Regions from separate parts of the Cytobacillus sp. Hz8 genome, predicted to be linked through region 2. Evidence: riboswitches for the same ligand, from Rfam matches in the RefSeq annotation. Region 2 holds a riboswitch; each other region holds the start of a gene.
What was found. Region 2 has a riboswitch for cobalamin ahead of ACE38V_RS11105 (ABC transporter substrate-binding protein). Riboswitches for the same ligand answer to the same signal wherever they lie in the genome.
Positions count from the first base shown of each region.

Region 1 (5,496 bases), 100 kb from region 2:
TGAAATTGCCCAAGCAGCTGGAATTTCAAAGGCGATGGTCTTTCATTATTTTGGAACAAAAAAAACGTTATATTTATTTTTAATCCGCTTTTGTGGCAAAACCTTAATGGATGAAGTTAATAAAAATTTTGATCCGAACGTTACCGATTTCTTTGACCGCATTAAGATGGCGGGGGATATTGAATTTGAGGTGATGAAGAGGCATCCTGCTATCATTTCATTTTTAAAGAGCTTATACCAGGAAAGAGACGAGGAAGTAAAGTCTGAGATTCAGTCCATGATGGCGGATAAAGAAGCAAAGGATTTCCAAATGAAAATTGCATTCGATGGAATAGATACTTCCAAATTTAAGGATAATGTGGATCCAAAACAAGTGGTAAAGATGTTGATGTGGATGTCTGAAGGGTGCTTTATCCACTTAGAAAATATGGAAGGAGCACATTTCGATTTATTATATCAGGAATATATTGACTGCTTCAATCTATTGAAAAATGCCTTTTATAAATGAGAGTCAGGAGGAGAAACGTCATGAGTGTGATTGAATTGAAAAATCTCACAAAGCAATACGGGAAGGCAAGGGGAATTGAAAATGTGAATCTGAATATCGAACAGGGCGAGATTTTCGGATTTATTGGACCTAATGGTGCTGGAAAATCAACAACTATCCGAACCTTATTGGGATTGCTTCATCCTACAAGCGGTACAGCGACTATTTTTGGGAAAAGCTGTTTTGAACATCCTGAGGTAAGAAAAGAACTGGGGTATTTGCCATCAGAAGTATTTTACTACGATAATATGCGGGTGATTGACTTACTGAAATATTCCGCTAGTTTTTATAAAAAAGATTGTACAAAGCGAATCCATGAGCTTGCAGAAGCGATGAATCTTGATTTGAAAAAGAAAATTGATGATCTTTCATTTGGCAATAAGAAAAAGGTTGGGATTGTGCAAGGTCTGCTACATGAACCAAAATTGATTATTCTTGATGAGCCAACAGGCGGACTGGATCCTTTGATGCAGCAAAAATTCTTTGAGCTAATCAGAGAGGAGAACAAGAAGGGCGCTACGGTATTCTTTTCCTCTCACATTCTTACGGAAGTACAAAAGATGTGTGATCGGGTTGCCTTTATTAAAGAAGGGAAAATTATCCAGCTTGAAAAAATAAGCACACTTCAAGCAAACAACTATAAGAAAATTAGTCTTGAAACAAAATCCAGTTTGGATTTAGGTGTATTTAATCTTGATGGAGTAAGTAATTGTAAAATGAAGGGCAATACGGCCAACTTTATGTATAGAGGAGATATTAATACGATTATTAAACGAATTTCTGAATTAGAACTTCTCAATATTTCGATTGATGAGCCGGATTTAGAAGAAATCTTTTTACACTATTATGAAAAGGAGAGCTGAGCAGCATGAATATGTATTGGCATGAACTTAAGTCATTGCGAAAAACTACTATTCTTTGGGCGATTGCCATTATTGCCCTTGCTGCGCTTTTTCTCTCCATTTATTCAGGTGTAGCGAAAGACGCAGAAGATTTTAAGGAATTATTAGGTAATTACCCTGCTTCAATAAGGGCGATGCTTAATGTGCATCTTGAGTATTTTTCTTCTATTCTGGGGTTTTATTCTATGCTTTTTTCTTTTATTTCACTCTGTGGGGCTATTCAAGGGATGAATTTTGGTGTTTCCGCATTGTCAAAAGAAACTCGAGAGAGGACGGCTGATTTTCTCTTAGTCAAACCTGTTGCTCGATCTGCGATTGTCAGTGCTAAAGTTTTGGCTTCTTTAACGATGATTTTAGTAACAGACATCGTATTTTATGGAGCATTGATGGTGATGGTCAACCTGATCGATACGGGGAGTTATAATGAAAAGGCATTTTTCCTAATCAATTTATCTATGCTCTTTTTACAACTGATTTTCTTTGCTGTTGGGTTGGTTATTTCCGTGTTTTTTAACAAACTTAAGTCTGTACTTCCCATTTCGCTTGGAGTGGTTTTGGGATTTTATATGATTAGTGCTCTGCTTGCGACCGGAAAAAATGACGAAGTAGTACGTTTTGTTTCTCCTTTTAGTTATTTTGAAACGGCTTATATTATCCAAAATATAGGTTATGATGTTCCTTATCTTGTGGCCAGTGCTGTTATAATCCTTGTGGCGATTACGGCAACCTATTGGATCTATATCAAGAAGGATATCCACACGGTGAACTAATGAGCCGTGAAATAGATGAAAAGGAGGACTGATGATGAATATTTTTATAAGGGAAATGAAAGCGAACCGGAAATCCTTGATTATCTGGAGTATATGTATGGTTTTGTTTGTTCTTAGCGGGATGAGTAAGTATACCACCTATTCATCCGGTGGGGCAGCAAGCGAAGCTTTAGCGAAATTGCCGCATTCAATGAGGGCTTTGTTAGGAATGGGAACATTTAATGTCTCAAAGATGAGTGGCTTTTTTGCTTTTCTCTTTCCATATATTGAGGTGACAGTTGCCGTTCATGCAGTACTGCTAGGAAGTCATATTCTTGCAAAGGAAGAGCGCGATAAGACAACGGAATTCCTGATGGTTAAGCCAGTATCACGGTCGTCCATTATGACCTCTAAGTTTTTAGCGGCGCTGGCTAATATCATAGTCATTAACGTTGTAACGCTAATATCCTCTATTATTTTTGTGGGGGCTTTCAATAAGGGAAAAGATATAACAAGTGAAATTATTGTCTTTCTATTAAGCTTGTTCATCGTTCAGTTGATCTTTGTTTCGCTAGGATCCCTGTTCTCAGCTATTTTGAAAAAGCCAAAAACAGCCGGATCCTGGGCAACCTTTATCCTTTTTGGTGGATTTATTATTGCGAAAATAACAGATTTGGCTGAAAATCTTGAGTTCTTAAATGTTTTTTCCCCGTTTAAATACTTTAGTTATGAGGATATAGTCAATGGAGATGGCTTGAACTTCATTGTTGTGATTCTTTCACTTGTAATGGTTGCCGTTTTTTCTACTTTATCTTATTTCTTTTATCAGAAACGGGATTTAAATGTTTGAATGATATGTTCTATGAGCTGGATTTTATGTCCAGCTCTTTTTTTCGGTTAGAAATTTTCTGATTAGGAAAAAGGGCGGAATCAAAAATAATGGCTACTATAATATGAAAATGTAAACCTAAGTGAAAAGAAGTTTTGCTAGTTTTTTACTTGTAAAATATCCTTGAATCATATACTATTAAATATATTGAATACCATATATTGAATCGCTTATAAGATTTTACAACTACATATAGTATTAGCCTTGCGATAAGATGCGATTTTCGCTTAATAGGGAATTCGGTTGGAAGCCGAGACTGCCCCCGCAACTGTAATGCTGACGAACTAAATGAACCACTGCATAAGACTGCTTAATTTTAGGTGCTTATGCGGGAAGGATTTAAAGTAGGATGAAGCATAAGTCAGGAGACCTGTCTTATCTAGTTTGTTTCAACTTCTTCGGGGAGTGAGAGGAAGAAACGGTGGCTGAAAGAAGAGGACTGCTATTCCTATTAAGTCTTATTATTCTTTTTGATGTTATCGTTTCATCCGCTCATAATGGGCGGTTTTTTTTATGGGGAAAATAGCAGTAATCACTATCAATTATAGGGGGAAATCATAATGAGTACATCGGTACAAACGGGTTTATCAAATGCTTTTGATACGATTCAAGAATTTGCTGAGAAATATCAAGTAGATGTAACAGAACTTATGGAGGAGATAGCTCCACTACATGATAGAGAGATCGAAATAAATGAGCGTGTTATTCATTATGCATTAAATAAGATTTCAATGGATCAACCGAATTGGACCTTTCTAGCTGCTCGCTTTTATTTAAATGAGTTATATAAAGAGGCAGCGAAAAATAGGAAATATGATCATTTAAAAAAATATGGAGAGCTCTATTCGTTGATTCAAACATTAACTGACATAGGGATTTATTCTCAAGATCTATTAAATACATATTCCAAAGAGGAAATCGATGAGTTTGCTCTCAGCATTGATCCAGAGCGAGATTATCTTTTTAACTACATAGGATTATTCTTATTAGCTGATCGTTATCTGGCTAGGGATTATGAGCGAAATCTTTTTGAGCTTCCTCAGGAACGATTTATGATTATTGCCATGCATTTGATGAAGGATGAGGACGCACATAAACGTGTTGGGCTTGTAAAAGAAGCATATTGGGCTTTAAGTCTCTTATATATGACTGTTGCGACACCAACACTTGCAAATGCAGGGAAAAGTTTTGGCCAGCTTTCGTCTTGCTATATAGATATGGTAGATGACTCATTAGACGGCATCTATTTAAATTTGTGGGATACAGCTAGATTGAGTAAAGATGGCGGTGGTGTTGGCCTTTATTACGGAAAGGTTCGGGCCCTTGGCTCTGATATTAAAAAATTCAAAGGGAATTCTTCCGGTGTAGTTCCTTGGATTCGTTTGATCAATGATACAGCCGTTAGTGTGGATCAGCTTGGACAACGCCAAGGTGCGATTGCTGTTTATCTTGATGTATTCCATAAAGACATTATGAACGGTTTCCTTGATTTAAAGACAAATAATGGGGATGAGCGAAGAAAAGCTCATGATATTTTCACCGGGGTTGCCATCCCTGATTTATTTATGGAAAAGCTTGAGGAAGTAGATGAGTCTGGGAAAAGCATCGGGGAGTGGCACACTTTTTGTCCTCATCAAGTTAAACAAATCATGGGGTGGAAGGATGAAAACGGAACTCCGCTTGGACTAGAAGATTTTTACGATGAAACAGAGCGGAAATACTTTACGGAAAGATATGAAGAAGCTGTACATCATCCTCTCTTACCGCGTAAGACATATAGGGCGATGGATATTATGGCGAGGATCATGATTTCTCAGCTAGAAACAGGCACACCCTTTTTGTTCTATCGGGACGAAGTGAATAGGCAAAATCCCAATAAACATGTTATAGGGGAAGGGCGGACCTCGATTTATTCAAGTAATCTATGTACGGAAATTACACAAAATATGTCACTGACCTCAATTGTGAACGAAAAAGAAGATGACGAGGGCAACATTATCCTTGTTCGAAAACCGGGAGATTTTGTCGTTTGTAATTTATCGTCTATCAATTTGGCAAAGGCTGTTCAGGCAAATGTGCTGGAGCGTTTGATTCGCATACAGGTGAGAATGCTTGATAATGTGATTGATCTAAATACGATCCGGGTTGGACAAGCGGAGAAGACGAATAAGAAATATCGAGCGATCGGACTTGGAACCTTTGGATGGCATCACTTATTAGCGTTAAAAGGGATCCATTGGGAGTCGGATAAGGCCGTTGAACTTGCAGATCATTTATATGAGGATATTGCCTATTATTCGATTCGCTCTTCAATGGAATTAGCTGTGGAAAGAGGGACGTATAGTCAATTTTCAGGTTCTGAATGGGAGACAGGGTGTTATTTTGAGAAAAGGGGGTATACGTCTTATC
Region 1 covers NZ_JBHKFI010000007.1:59,250-64,745, forward strand. The annotation lists gene ACE38V_RS10595 (TetR/AcrR family transcriptional regulator) at 1-508, shown strand, start outside; gene ACE38V_RS10600 (ABC transporter ATP-binding protein) at 529-1,410, shown strand; gene ACE38V_RS10605 (ABC transporter permease subunit) at 1,416-2,219, shown strand; gene ACE38V_RS10610 (ABC transporter permease subunit) at 2,254-3,048, shown strand; cobalamin riboswitch at 3,283-3,479, shown strand; gene ACE38V_RS10615 (ribonucleoside-diphosphate reductase subunit alpha) at 3,648-5,496, shown strand, end outside.
Region 1: linked by a shared signal. The riboswitch ahead of ACE38V_RS10615 (ribonucleoside-diphosphate reductase subunit alpha) and the one ahead of ACE38V_RS11105 (ABC transporter substrate-binding protein) in region 2 are both predicted to bind cobalamin.

Region 2 (5,496 bases):
TGAATGGAACCGAACCCTGGAATGATGAACCATAGTTTAGCTCCTTTAATCATAGGAGTAAAGTCTGAGACAGGAGATAGGACAAGGATAAGCAGTAAAAGAATGCCTAAACCATATAAATACCAGGAGAGACGTTTAAATTGATCACTATCAAAATACGTGACAATAGCGATTATAAAAATGCCGACCCCATACCATCTGATTTGTTTTAATAAATAGTTATCGTGAAGTCCATCAGATTGTTGTCCACTATAAATGGCGATACAGCTAATTAAAAAGAACATTAACAACAATAAACACAATGTCCAATCAAATTTATCAATCTTTTTCATTGTTTTTTTTATCATAGTGAGCACCTAAATTTAGTATTATTTCTAATTTTATCCTAACAGAGTCAATATTTTGAAACAATAACTCTTTCAAAAATGATTAGGCCTCCCGTATTATTTGACGATAATATGAAGAAGATAGTTTCAAAAAAGCCCATCCCAAAAGAGATTCTTTAAGGGATGGGCTACTTTTACATTAAATGATTTAAAAACATGGTGGCAATTCCAAAATAGGTAACTAATGAGAAGATATCATTCAAGGTTGTAATGAGTGGACCGGATGCGACAGCCGGGTCAATATTTAATTTATAAAGGACAAGCGGAATGATGGTTCCTGCTAATGTTCCGATAATGAGGGTGAGGAAGAGTGAACTTCCAACAACTAATCCAAGAATCGCATTTCCTTGCCAAATATAAGCGATTAATGAAATTAAAACGCCACATATGACACCAATGATCAAACCGACACCGAATTCACGCAATATGACCTTCAAGATAATTTTTTTATCAATGTCTTGAGAAACAAGTCCTCTTACAATGACTGCTAATGATTGAGTCCCTGTATTCCCACTCATCCCTGAAATCATGGGCATAAAGTAGGCTAATGCGACAACCTTTTTCAGCATGCCTTCATAGCCGCTAATGATACTGCCAGAGACAATTCCAATGAAAAGAAGAAGGATTAACCAAGGGAGACGTCTGTAAGCGGCAATGAATGATTTGGTATCGAAGTCAATAGCTTTACCTGAAGCAGAGAGCTTTTCAATATCTTCATTTGCTTCATAAATCACGATATCGATAATATCATCAACGGTGATGATCCCAACTAGTTCATTTTCTTCATTCACAGCGGGAATCGCTAAAAAGTCATAGCGGCGAATCACGCGAGCAACTTCTTCTTGGTCAATTAGAACCGACACTGAGATAACACGCTCAAACATAACATTTCGAATGATTTCTTGAGGTTCAGAGAGTAATAAATCACGATAAGAAACAACCCCAACGAGTTTAAGATTTTGGTCAACAACATATAAATAATTAAGGGTTTCTGCATATTCTGCAAAGGATTTTAATTTATCTACTGCTTCACGAACCGTGTAATAATCACGAATCCAAACAAATCGGTTGGTCATAATTCTCCCTGCAGTTTCTGGCGGGTAGTTCATTAGATTCTGAACGATTTGGGATTCTTCTTTTTTCATCCCAGATAATAGGGAAGCAATTTTTTCAGGGGAGAGGTCTTCTAGAAGTGAGGCTAAGTCATCGTTATCCATTTCATCAAGAACTTTTCCGGACTTTTCAATGCCTAGCTTGTTCAAGACTTCAATTTGTCCATCGCTATTTAGCTCTTGGATAAAGTCTGCAAGAGTGTCAATATTCATGAAAAGTAAAAAACGCGTTTTATGCTTTTCCGGCAGGTCATTATAAATTTGGGCAATGTCATATGGATGTAGCTCGTCGAGGATTGCTTCAAAATCCTTTTTCTTATTCTCTTTTAAAGCTTTAATAATGTGAAGTGTGATTTGATCTTCCGTCATTTTGTTGATCATACATTCACGCTCCTTCCACCGGAAAATGTTCATCATCATTTATTGTTTGTCAATGAAGGGTGAATCCATGCAGGTCTTTAGCACCGTTAGGACCGTTTTCTATCAACCATGAATATTATAAGTAATTTAAGGATGTTTTTAAATGAAGTTTTCTTTAAATAATAAAAAAGAAGGAAAAAGATGAATAAAATGTACTTGAATTATCATATAGGAAGAAAACTTTTCGTGTTTATGTCCTTTTTGAAAATTATTCTGCTATTTATAATGTAAAATAATGATAAATATAAGATAATTGTTTAAATATTTGTTAAAATTATGTAGAATAAAGGTTTAGACGGTTAAACTAGCATAAATGGTTTCTATTTTGGGGGTAATTCCATTGAAAAATGACATTCGTGATTTGGTTTATGTTCATTTAAATGAAAATGAACATTACGTTTTGTCTTATGGGGTGGAGTTCAAGGAGTTTGTTTCCACTCATTTGGATTTAATAAACAATATCTTATTGTTAAAGCATGGCTTTGATGATGGGGATTTAAATATGCATACCCTTTTAGAGTATGTTCCACAAATGAGACTGAAGAAGTTGATTCAGGATGATGTATATAGCTATGGGGATTTTTGCTGGATTGATTTTGAAGAAATAGAAGGTTTAAATGAATTACCTGGGCATGAGTTAGCTGAGCTCTTATATCTGGGTCATATTAAAGAGCATTTAAAGCCCCCTTTTTATAATTATTTAAGAAATCGCTTTGTTTATCTTGCCCATGATGACGGGTGGTGGAATAAAGTTTATTACCGCCATATCAATGATTTTTACCGTTTGCTAAGTGATGTGATATCGGAAAAACTCAGTCGTATTAAATTGGAAAAGAATCTTTTGGGGATTAAGAAAAAAAGGTCTTATGCATCTGTTCATAAAGAAGTTATTTTATCCTTAAAAGGGATGATGAAGGAAGGATTGCTTTTCTCCATAAAGGATGCTAAGCAAAACCGATTACGTATCGAATTGCCCATCTATGTAATTGGAGATTTCCTCAATATGGATGATATGTATGATGAATATGAAAGAGTAAAAAAAGGATATCCGGATGGAAAGCTAGTTTATGATAAAAAAACAAGAGAATGGAATTATCTATCAAATTAGGTCGAATAGGCTTGGCAATCGTCAGGCTTTTTTTAACTTTAAAAAAGAATTGTGAAAAAATTTGTAGAATAATCATGATAATGTTGTATAATTTGTTTTAGTGAAAAATGAATAGATGAGGAATACGGTGTTTTCGCTTTTGAAAACTTAAAAGGGAAGTTGGTGAAAATCCAACGCGGTCCCGCCACTGTAAATGGGAGCTTAGCTGTATCTAGCCACTGTGCAATTGTTTGTATGGGAAGGCGCAGTTAGAGCGATGACCATAAGCCAGGAAACCTGCCTAATTCCTACACCAAATAACCTACGAGGATAGGGGGTGTGCGGCGGGCTTATCAACATGATTTAGCCAAACAGCTTACACCAACATCTCTATAGACTAGGAGATGTTTTTTTGTTTTATAAAGGTTGTTAAAAATGGGGGATTTAGCATGAAAAAATGGTATTCTTATTTATTCGCACTTATTTTGTTAATAGGTGTATTGACAGGTTGCAATGCGGACTCAAAGACAGAGAAGAGCAGCAATTCAAACAAGACTGAACAAAAGGCAGAAGCCCTTTTTCCGGTAACGATTAAAGATGCTGTTAATAAAGAGGTAAAGATTGACAAGAAACCAGAAAGAATTGTCTCATTAATGCCAAGTAATACGGAAGTTGCGTTTAAACTAGGTTTAGGAGATAAAATGGTCGGTGTTTCTGATAATGATACGTATCCAGAAGAAGTGGCGAAAATTGATAAAGTCGGAGGCATGGAGCTTAACATTGAAAAAATCATATCTTTAAAGCCTGATTTGGTTTTAGCCCATGCATCAAGTGCCCATAATTCAACGGAAGGCTTACAGCAATTAAGAGATGCAGGAATTTCAGTTCTTGTGGTGAACGACGCCCAAAACTTTGCACAAGTGTATCAATCCATTGATATGATTGGGAAGGCAACTGGTGAGGTGGATAAGGCAAATGAAGTTATCCAATCAATGAAGGACAAGATTGCAGAAATTAAGGAAAAAGCTGCAGCAATTAAAGAAAAGAAATCGGTTTACATAGAAGTATCGCCAGCTCCGGATAATTTTACAACGGGGAAAAATACATTTATGAATGAAATGCTGACCATGATCAATGCGGATAATGTGGCTGGAGATTTAGAAGGATGGGTCAAAGTCGACCAAGAAGCGATTATTAAAAAGAATCCAGATGTGATCATTTCCACGTATGGAAGTTATGAAAAGAACGCAGTGGATAAAATCATGAAGAGAAAAGGCTGGCAAGATGTTAAGGCGGTCAAAAATAAACAAATCTTTGATGTGAACCCTGACATTGTCACTCGTTCCGGTCCAAGACTTGCTGAAGGGGTAGAGGAACTTGCAAAGGCCATTTATCCAGAAAACTTTAAATAACAAGCTGCTAGCTTATCTTTTTGCAGGGATATTTCTAGTTTTTTCAAGTTTATTAGCGATATCAATCGGGACGGTTTCTGTCCCGATTTCTGATATCGCCCAAATTTTAGGGACAAAAATTTTCCATCTTTCAACTACAGATGTGGATTCGATGAATGCTAATATTGTATTAAATATCCGATTGCCAAGAGTTATTTTGGCTGGTCTTGTAGGAGCAGCTCTCGCTATTGCGGGAGCTGCCTTTCAGGGCTTATTGAGGAATCCGTTAGCAGATCCGTATACACTTGGAGTTTCCTCAGGGGCATCTGTCGGGGCAGTGTTAACCTTATTTTTTCAGGTTTCCATCCCATTTGTTGGGGAGTTTACACTTCCGGTAATGAGTATTCTTTTTTCGATATTAACCATTTTCCTGGTGCTGTTATTTGCTCGAAAAATTGAGCATTCCATGAGGGTAGAGACCATTATTTTAACAGGAATTATTTTCAGCTCTTTTTTAGGTGCAGTGATTTCTTTAATGATTGCGTTAACAGGGGATGAACTAAGACAAATTATTGGCTGGTTATTAGGAAGTGTTTCGATGCGAGGCTGGTCTTATATTCATTTGATGCTTCCATTTTTTCTGCTTGGCTCTCTTCTTCTTATCCTAAATGCGAGAGAATTGAATGCCATGACTTTTGGTGAAGAGCGGGCACAACATTTAGGCGTGAATGTGGCTAAGAGAAAGATGCTGATCTTAATTGCGGGTTCGATTTTAACAGGAGCTGCTGTGGCTGTCTCAGGGACGATTGGTTTTGTCGGCTTGGTCATTCCACATTTGACGAGGCTATTATGGGGATCGGATCATAAGCATTTGCTCCCTCTATCCATTTTAACCGGTAGTGGATTTTTGATTTTAGCTGACTTGGTGGCGAGGACTATTATTTCACCAACTGAATTACCTATTGGCGTAATCACGGCATTAATCGGTGCGCCGGTATTTGCACTTATTTTAATCAAAAGAAGGACGGAAGGCAGGGGATCATGATGTTAACCGCGGAAGGATTAACAGGGGGTTATTTGAATAAGCCCATTTTGAAGGA
Region 2 covers NZ_JBHKFI010000007.1:161,374-166,869, forward strand. The annotation lists gene ACE38V_RS11090 (FtsW/RodA/SpoVE family cell cycle protein) at 1-344, opposite strand, end outside; gene mgtE (magnesium transporter) at 521-1,879, opposite strand; gene ACE38V_RS11100 (hypothetical protein) at 2,259-3,026, shown strand; cobalamin riboswitch at 3,135-3,324, shown strand; gene ACE38V_RS11105 (ABC transporter substrate-binding protein) at 3,455-4,417, shown strand; gene ACE38V_RS11110 (FecCD family ABC transporter permease) at 4,383-5,441, shown strand; gene ACE38V_RS11115 (adenosylcobinamide amidohydrolase) at 5,441-5,496, shown strand, end outside.

Region 3 (5,496 bases), on a different contig from region 2:
TTCAATGATATAACCTACTCCCCATACGGTTTTGATATATTTAGGATGCTCCGCTGATTCATGCATTTTTTCGCGCAAATGTCTAATATGGACCATAACCGTGTTATTATTGCTGAAATATTTATTCCCCCACACTTCTTGAAATAACTCCTCCGAGCTGACAACACGTCCACGATTGGAGCATAGGTACCAGAGGATGGAGAATTCGATTGGTGTTAAGGAAATCGTTTTTTCATTTAAACTAAACTTATGTGTGTTTTGATCAAGAACAAGACCAGAAAATGAAATCATTCCTTCCCGTTGCTCCAATTCAAGTTGATTATATTGCATGAATCTCCTAAGCTGAGCCTTAACGCGGGCAATCAGTTCTAATGGGCGAAAGGGTTTTGTGATATAATCATCAGCACCTAATGTTAATCCTGATATTTTATCAATTTCAGAATCCTTCGCCGTTAGCATAATAATTGGAAAGGTATGGTTTTTACGGATTTTTTGACAAAGTGTAAATCCATCGATTTCTGGCAGCATAACATCTAGGATAGCTAGGTCTAGCTTTACTGAATCAATATAATCGAGGGCTTCCTTTGATGTATAGCACTTGTAGACATGGTAATTCTCATTTCTTAAATAAACCTCAACTAAGTCAGCAATTTCATGTTCATCATCTACAAGAAGAATATTTATGCTCACGGATTTTCAGCTTCTTTCTCTATAGAACTATCTTCGCTAATAACCATAACAATTATAAGAAGGGGAATCAATTGCTTAAATTCCGCAAAAAAAATGTCGGGAAATTGTCAATATCTGTTACGAGAATAAGGATGGGGGAGTGTTATTCCTATTCATAAATGATTAAATAAAATATAATAAAACAATCAGGTCGTTAAATTTTATTGATTTTTGGAGGAACTGCTATGAAAGAGCCAGAACCAGAGAAAAAGCCGCGGATTTATTCCTATCTATTAATCGCACTGCTAGTGGTGCTATTAAATGCCTTTATTTTTCCGAGCCTGAATAGTCGATCGGAAAAAGAGGTGGACTATGGGACGTTTTTGAGTTTAGTCGACAAAGGGAAAATAGAAGAGGTTGAGATTCAAGATAATTATATTGCGTTCATTCGGAAGGATAAAAGCAAGGATACTACCTATAAAACAGGAGTGGTCGATGATCCAAAATTAGTTGATCGCTTGCATGAAGCCAATGTCAAATTTACAAAGGTGATTCCAAAGGAAAATTCGCCGATTATGAGCTTCATATTAACCTGGGTTGTTCCGATACTTCTATTTATTTGGATTGGAAGTTTTTTAACAAAGAGAATGACCAGAGGAATGGGAGGACCAGGCAACGCTCTTTCCTTTGGAAAAAGCAATGCGAAAATTTACGTTGAAGCAGTAACTGGAAAGTCATTCACTGATGTTGCCGGACAGGAGGAAGCGAAGGAGGCTTTATTAGAAATAGTCGATTACCTTCATAACTCTGATAAATATAAGGCAGTAGGCGCGAAAATTCCAAAAGGGGTTCTGCTTGTTGGACCTCCAGGAACAGGGAAGACCTTGCTAGCAAAAGCAGTAGCAGGGGAATCTAAGGTTCCATTCTTTTCAATCTCCGGTTCAGAGTTTGTTGAGATGTTTGTCGGGATGGGGGCTGCTAGAGTAAGAGATTTATTTAAGCAAGCCCAGGAAAAAGCCCCGTGTATTGTCTTTATTGATGAAATTGATGCGATTGGAAAAAGCAGAAATTCTGGCGTCATGGGTGGAAATGATGAAAGAGAGCAAACATTAAACCAGCTTCTTTCTGAAATGGATGGCTTTGATGCCGATAAAAGTGTAGTGATTCTTGCTGCAACCAATAGGCCGGAAACACTGGATAAAGCTTTGTTGAGACCAGGAAGATTTGACCGCAGAATCCCAGTGGAGCTTCCTGATTTATTAGGACGGGAGGCAATTTTAGCAGTTCATGCTAAAAATGTAAAGCTTGGCGATGATGTTAATTTACATGCGATAGCCCAGACGACTCCTGGGGCAAGTGGTGCCGATTTAGCCAATATTATCAATGAAGGGGCTCTTCGGGCAGTTAGACTTGGCCATCAACAGATTAGTCATAATGATATTGAGGAATCAGTAGAAGTGGTTATCGCAGGATATCAAAGAAAGAATGCAGTTATTCCAATGAAGGATAAGCTAAAAATTGCCTATCATGAAATTGGACATGCTTTAGTTGCGGCAAAGCAAAGTCATTCGGCTCCTGTGCATAAAATTACGATCATTCCAAGAACATCAGGATCTTTAGGATATACGATGCAGGTGGAGCAAGGCGAACAAGTACTGATGACGAAGGAGCAGGCATTAGATAAAATCACAACATTTATGGGAGGACGCGCTGCTGAGGAAATCATTTTCCAATCCGTAACCTCAGGTGCGTCCAATGATATTGAGCAAGCAACAAAGATTGCCCGAAGCATGGTGACCCGATTTGGTATGAGTCAGGAATTTGATATGATGGCACTTGAAACAGTAAATAATCCATATTTAGGGGAGGATGCATCCCTTTTAGTTTCATCAGAAACGGCTGCTAAAATTGATACAGAAATTCTAACAATTATAAAAACATGCCATCAAAAGGCGATTCAAATTTTGGGGGAAAATAAAGATAAGCTCCATGAATTAGCAAAATATTTACTTGAGAAAGAGACTATTACCGGAGAAGAGTTTATGGCGATTTTAACAAAAGAATAAATGGATAGGAAAAGGTCAGTCCCGTTTTGTGGCAGCGGGAACTGACCTTTTTTTTATGGAACTTTGTAGCCAAGGGAATCTTTAAGGCCTTATTCTTTACTGCTTGCAGCTTCTATTTCATCGAGTGGGATCTTAAGGGCCCTTTGCTACTCCTTCACCGTGAGCAGGATCTGCTTTGTAGCAATCCCTCCTCCTTAGCACTTAATTTTTGAGCTTTCGATTGACTTTCAAGATGAATTGTTTTGAAAATAGGAATTTTTTGACATTTTAATAATCCGTGTTGCAGTCTGCAGTAGATTTCCTGCAATTTAGGATATTCTTCATTTGTAAATCTATTAGAAAAACCTCATTGCCTAAAAATTGTATTTGCTGTACGATAAAACTATTAAAATGTGAATAAAAGCAGTAGGTGCCCAATTTTTTTGGGAGAATAGGGAATGAAGTGAGAGTCTTCAGCGGTCCCGCCACTGTAATGGGGAGTTTCATTATAGATGCCACTGGTGAAATCCGGGAAGGGATGATGGAACAATGAACCAGAGCCAGGAGACCTGCCTATTAGCTTTATTATTGTAGATGATGGAAAAGTCTGCGGTTTATTTCATGTGCCTGTCTGAAATAAACTGTAGGCTTTTCTTTTTGAATTTTAAAGGGAGTGGATCAAATGGAATTATTGAAGGACACGATTCGTTGTATTGAAGGGTTGAATGAGGAAATCATGACAGTGGCAAAGACGCGGGTGGATAGTCTGATTAAGCCGCCAAAAAGTTTGGGAAAATTAGAGGATATAGCCATTCAGTTAGCGGGTATTACGGGAAAACTATATCCGGTTATGGATAATAAAGTAGTGATCGTCATGGCTGGTGATCATGGTGTATATGAAGAAGGGGTGACGAGTAATCCTCAAGAGGTCACATTTGCACAGACTCTTCTTTTTGCCAAGGGCCTAACTGGTGTATGCACGATTGGTCATGCCTTTGGTGCAAAAATTGTCCCAGTAGATATTGGCATTAAGGTGGATTTACCAAGTGATGCTGGTGTTCTGATTAAAAAAGTGAAATATGGGACAGACAATATGGCAAAAGGTCCTGCAATGAGTCGGGAAGAAGCCATTAAAGCAATTGAAATTGGTATTGAATTGGCGAATAGGGAAATTAATCAGGGAGCCCATATTTTAGCAACTGGAGAAATGGGGATTGGCAATACAACACCAAGTACAGCTATTCTTTCGGTACTCGGAAATATTGATGCTTTGGAGGTAACAGGAAGGGGAGCCGGTCTTGGGACAGGTGGAAAAGAGCATAAAGCAAATGTCATTAAAAAGGCGATTAAAATAAACCAACCTAACGCAAAGGATGGAATTGATGTTTTAGCTAAAGTGGGAGGATTGGAAATTGGCGGAATGGCCGGCGTTATGCTTGGAGCTGCGGCAGCAAGAGTACCAGTCATTGTTGATGGGTATATATCAACAGTAGCGGCATTAATTGCTGTGACCATTGAGCCAAAAGTGAAACATTATCTTATTTCCTCTCATGCCTCCGCGGAGCCAGGTGGGAAAAGAGCGAGTGAATTACTGGGAATTGAACCGATGCTCTATATGAATATGTGCCTAGGGGAAGGATCAGGTGCAGCTCTAGCATTCCCAATCGTAGAGGCGGCATGCAGCATGATGAAAAACATGGCGACCTTTGCTGACGTGGGGATGGAAATTTAGCCAAGATACTGGGTAGTGATTTTTGAATGGTGTTAGTTGGTGGAGTTTTTTTTGAATAGTTTAGAAGATTTTTGGGATTTTACATAGATTTTGAGAATACATGCAAAATATATCATGATCTAATGAAAGATATTGAAATCATTAAGAGAATAGCGGTTAAATCGCATTTGTTCGCGGATAAGGATAAAATAATGCGAACAACTGGAAAGGATTATGTACATTATTAAAGAATCGCCAGTGATTATCATTTTTCACGAATAAATGGTTTTTATCCGGATATTTTTAAATAGCACGAGTGGTTTTAAGTAAGGTCTCAGGTTTTTTAAACCTAATAGATGCAAAAAGAGACAGAAAATTATTCCCTGTCTCTTTTGCTTTACTAAACCTTTTTAGGAATTTCAACATCATTTGTTTTCAATTTATCGTTTCCTCAATTTTCCCCGCAAGCTTTTCAAATTTGCCATCAGGATTTGATATTCCTCCAGTTCGATTTGGCAGGATCTTATTTTTTCGCTAACCTTTTCTACGATGGCAGCTTTTTCATTCTCCGCCTTCTCTTGAAGAAAAATATATACCTTTCTTTCATCTTCTTTTGCTCGCATCTTTTGTAGCCATCCGTTTGCTTCCATTCTTGTTATCATTGGTGTTAATGTTCCAGTTCCGAGATTGACCTTCTCACCTAATTCCTTTGAAGTGAGGCCATCCTGCTCCCAAAGAGCAAGAAGAACGAGGTATTGCGGATAGGTTAAACCGAATGGTTGAAGGACACTTGTATAAAGCTTATTGAATTCGCTTGCTGTTTCATAGACTGCAAAGCATAGTTGTTTCTCTAATTGTAATGGTTCTTTCACGACAACCTCCTGTGGAATGACATTGATAGCGTGTGGCCGTTTCTATGATAATAATTTCAAGAGATCTTCTTCTATTTTATTTGGTTCAGTGGTAGGGGCATAGCGTTCTACTACTGCTCCATTTCCGTTGATAAGAAATTTAGTGAAATTCCATTTAATATTTTTAGAAAGTATTCCTTTCTTTTGCTCCTTTAAAAAA
Region 3 covers NZ_JBHKFI010000014.1:52,307-57,802, forward strand. The annotation lists gene vanR (VanR-ABDEGLN family response regulator transcription factor) at 1-690, opposite strand, end outside; gene vanS (vancomycin resistance histidine kinase VanS) at 1-5, opposite strand, end outside; gene ftsH (ATP-dependent zinc metalloprotease FtsH) at 915-2,735, shown strand; cobalamin riboswitch at 3,126-3,305, shown strand; gene cobT (nicotinate-nucleotide--dimethylbenzimidazole phosphoribosyltransferase) at 3,397-4,446, shown strand; gene ACE38V_RS16165 (MarR family winged helix-turn-helix transcriptional regulator) at 4,866-5,297, opposite strand; gene ACE38V_RS16170 (glutathione peroxidase) at 5,340-5,496, opposite strand, start outside.
Region 3: linked by a shared signal. The riboswitch ahead of cobT (nicotinate-nucleotide--dimethylbenzimidazole phosphoribosyltransferase) and the one ahead of ACE38V_RS11105 (ABC transporter substrate-binding protein) in region 2 are both predicted to bind cobalamin.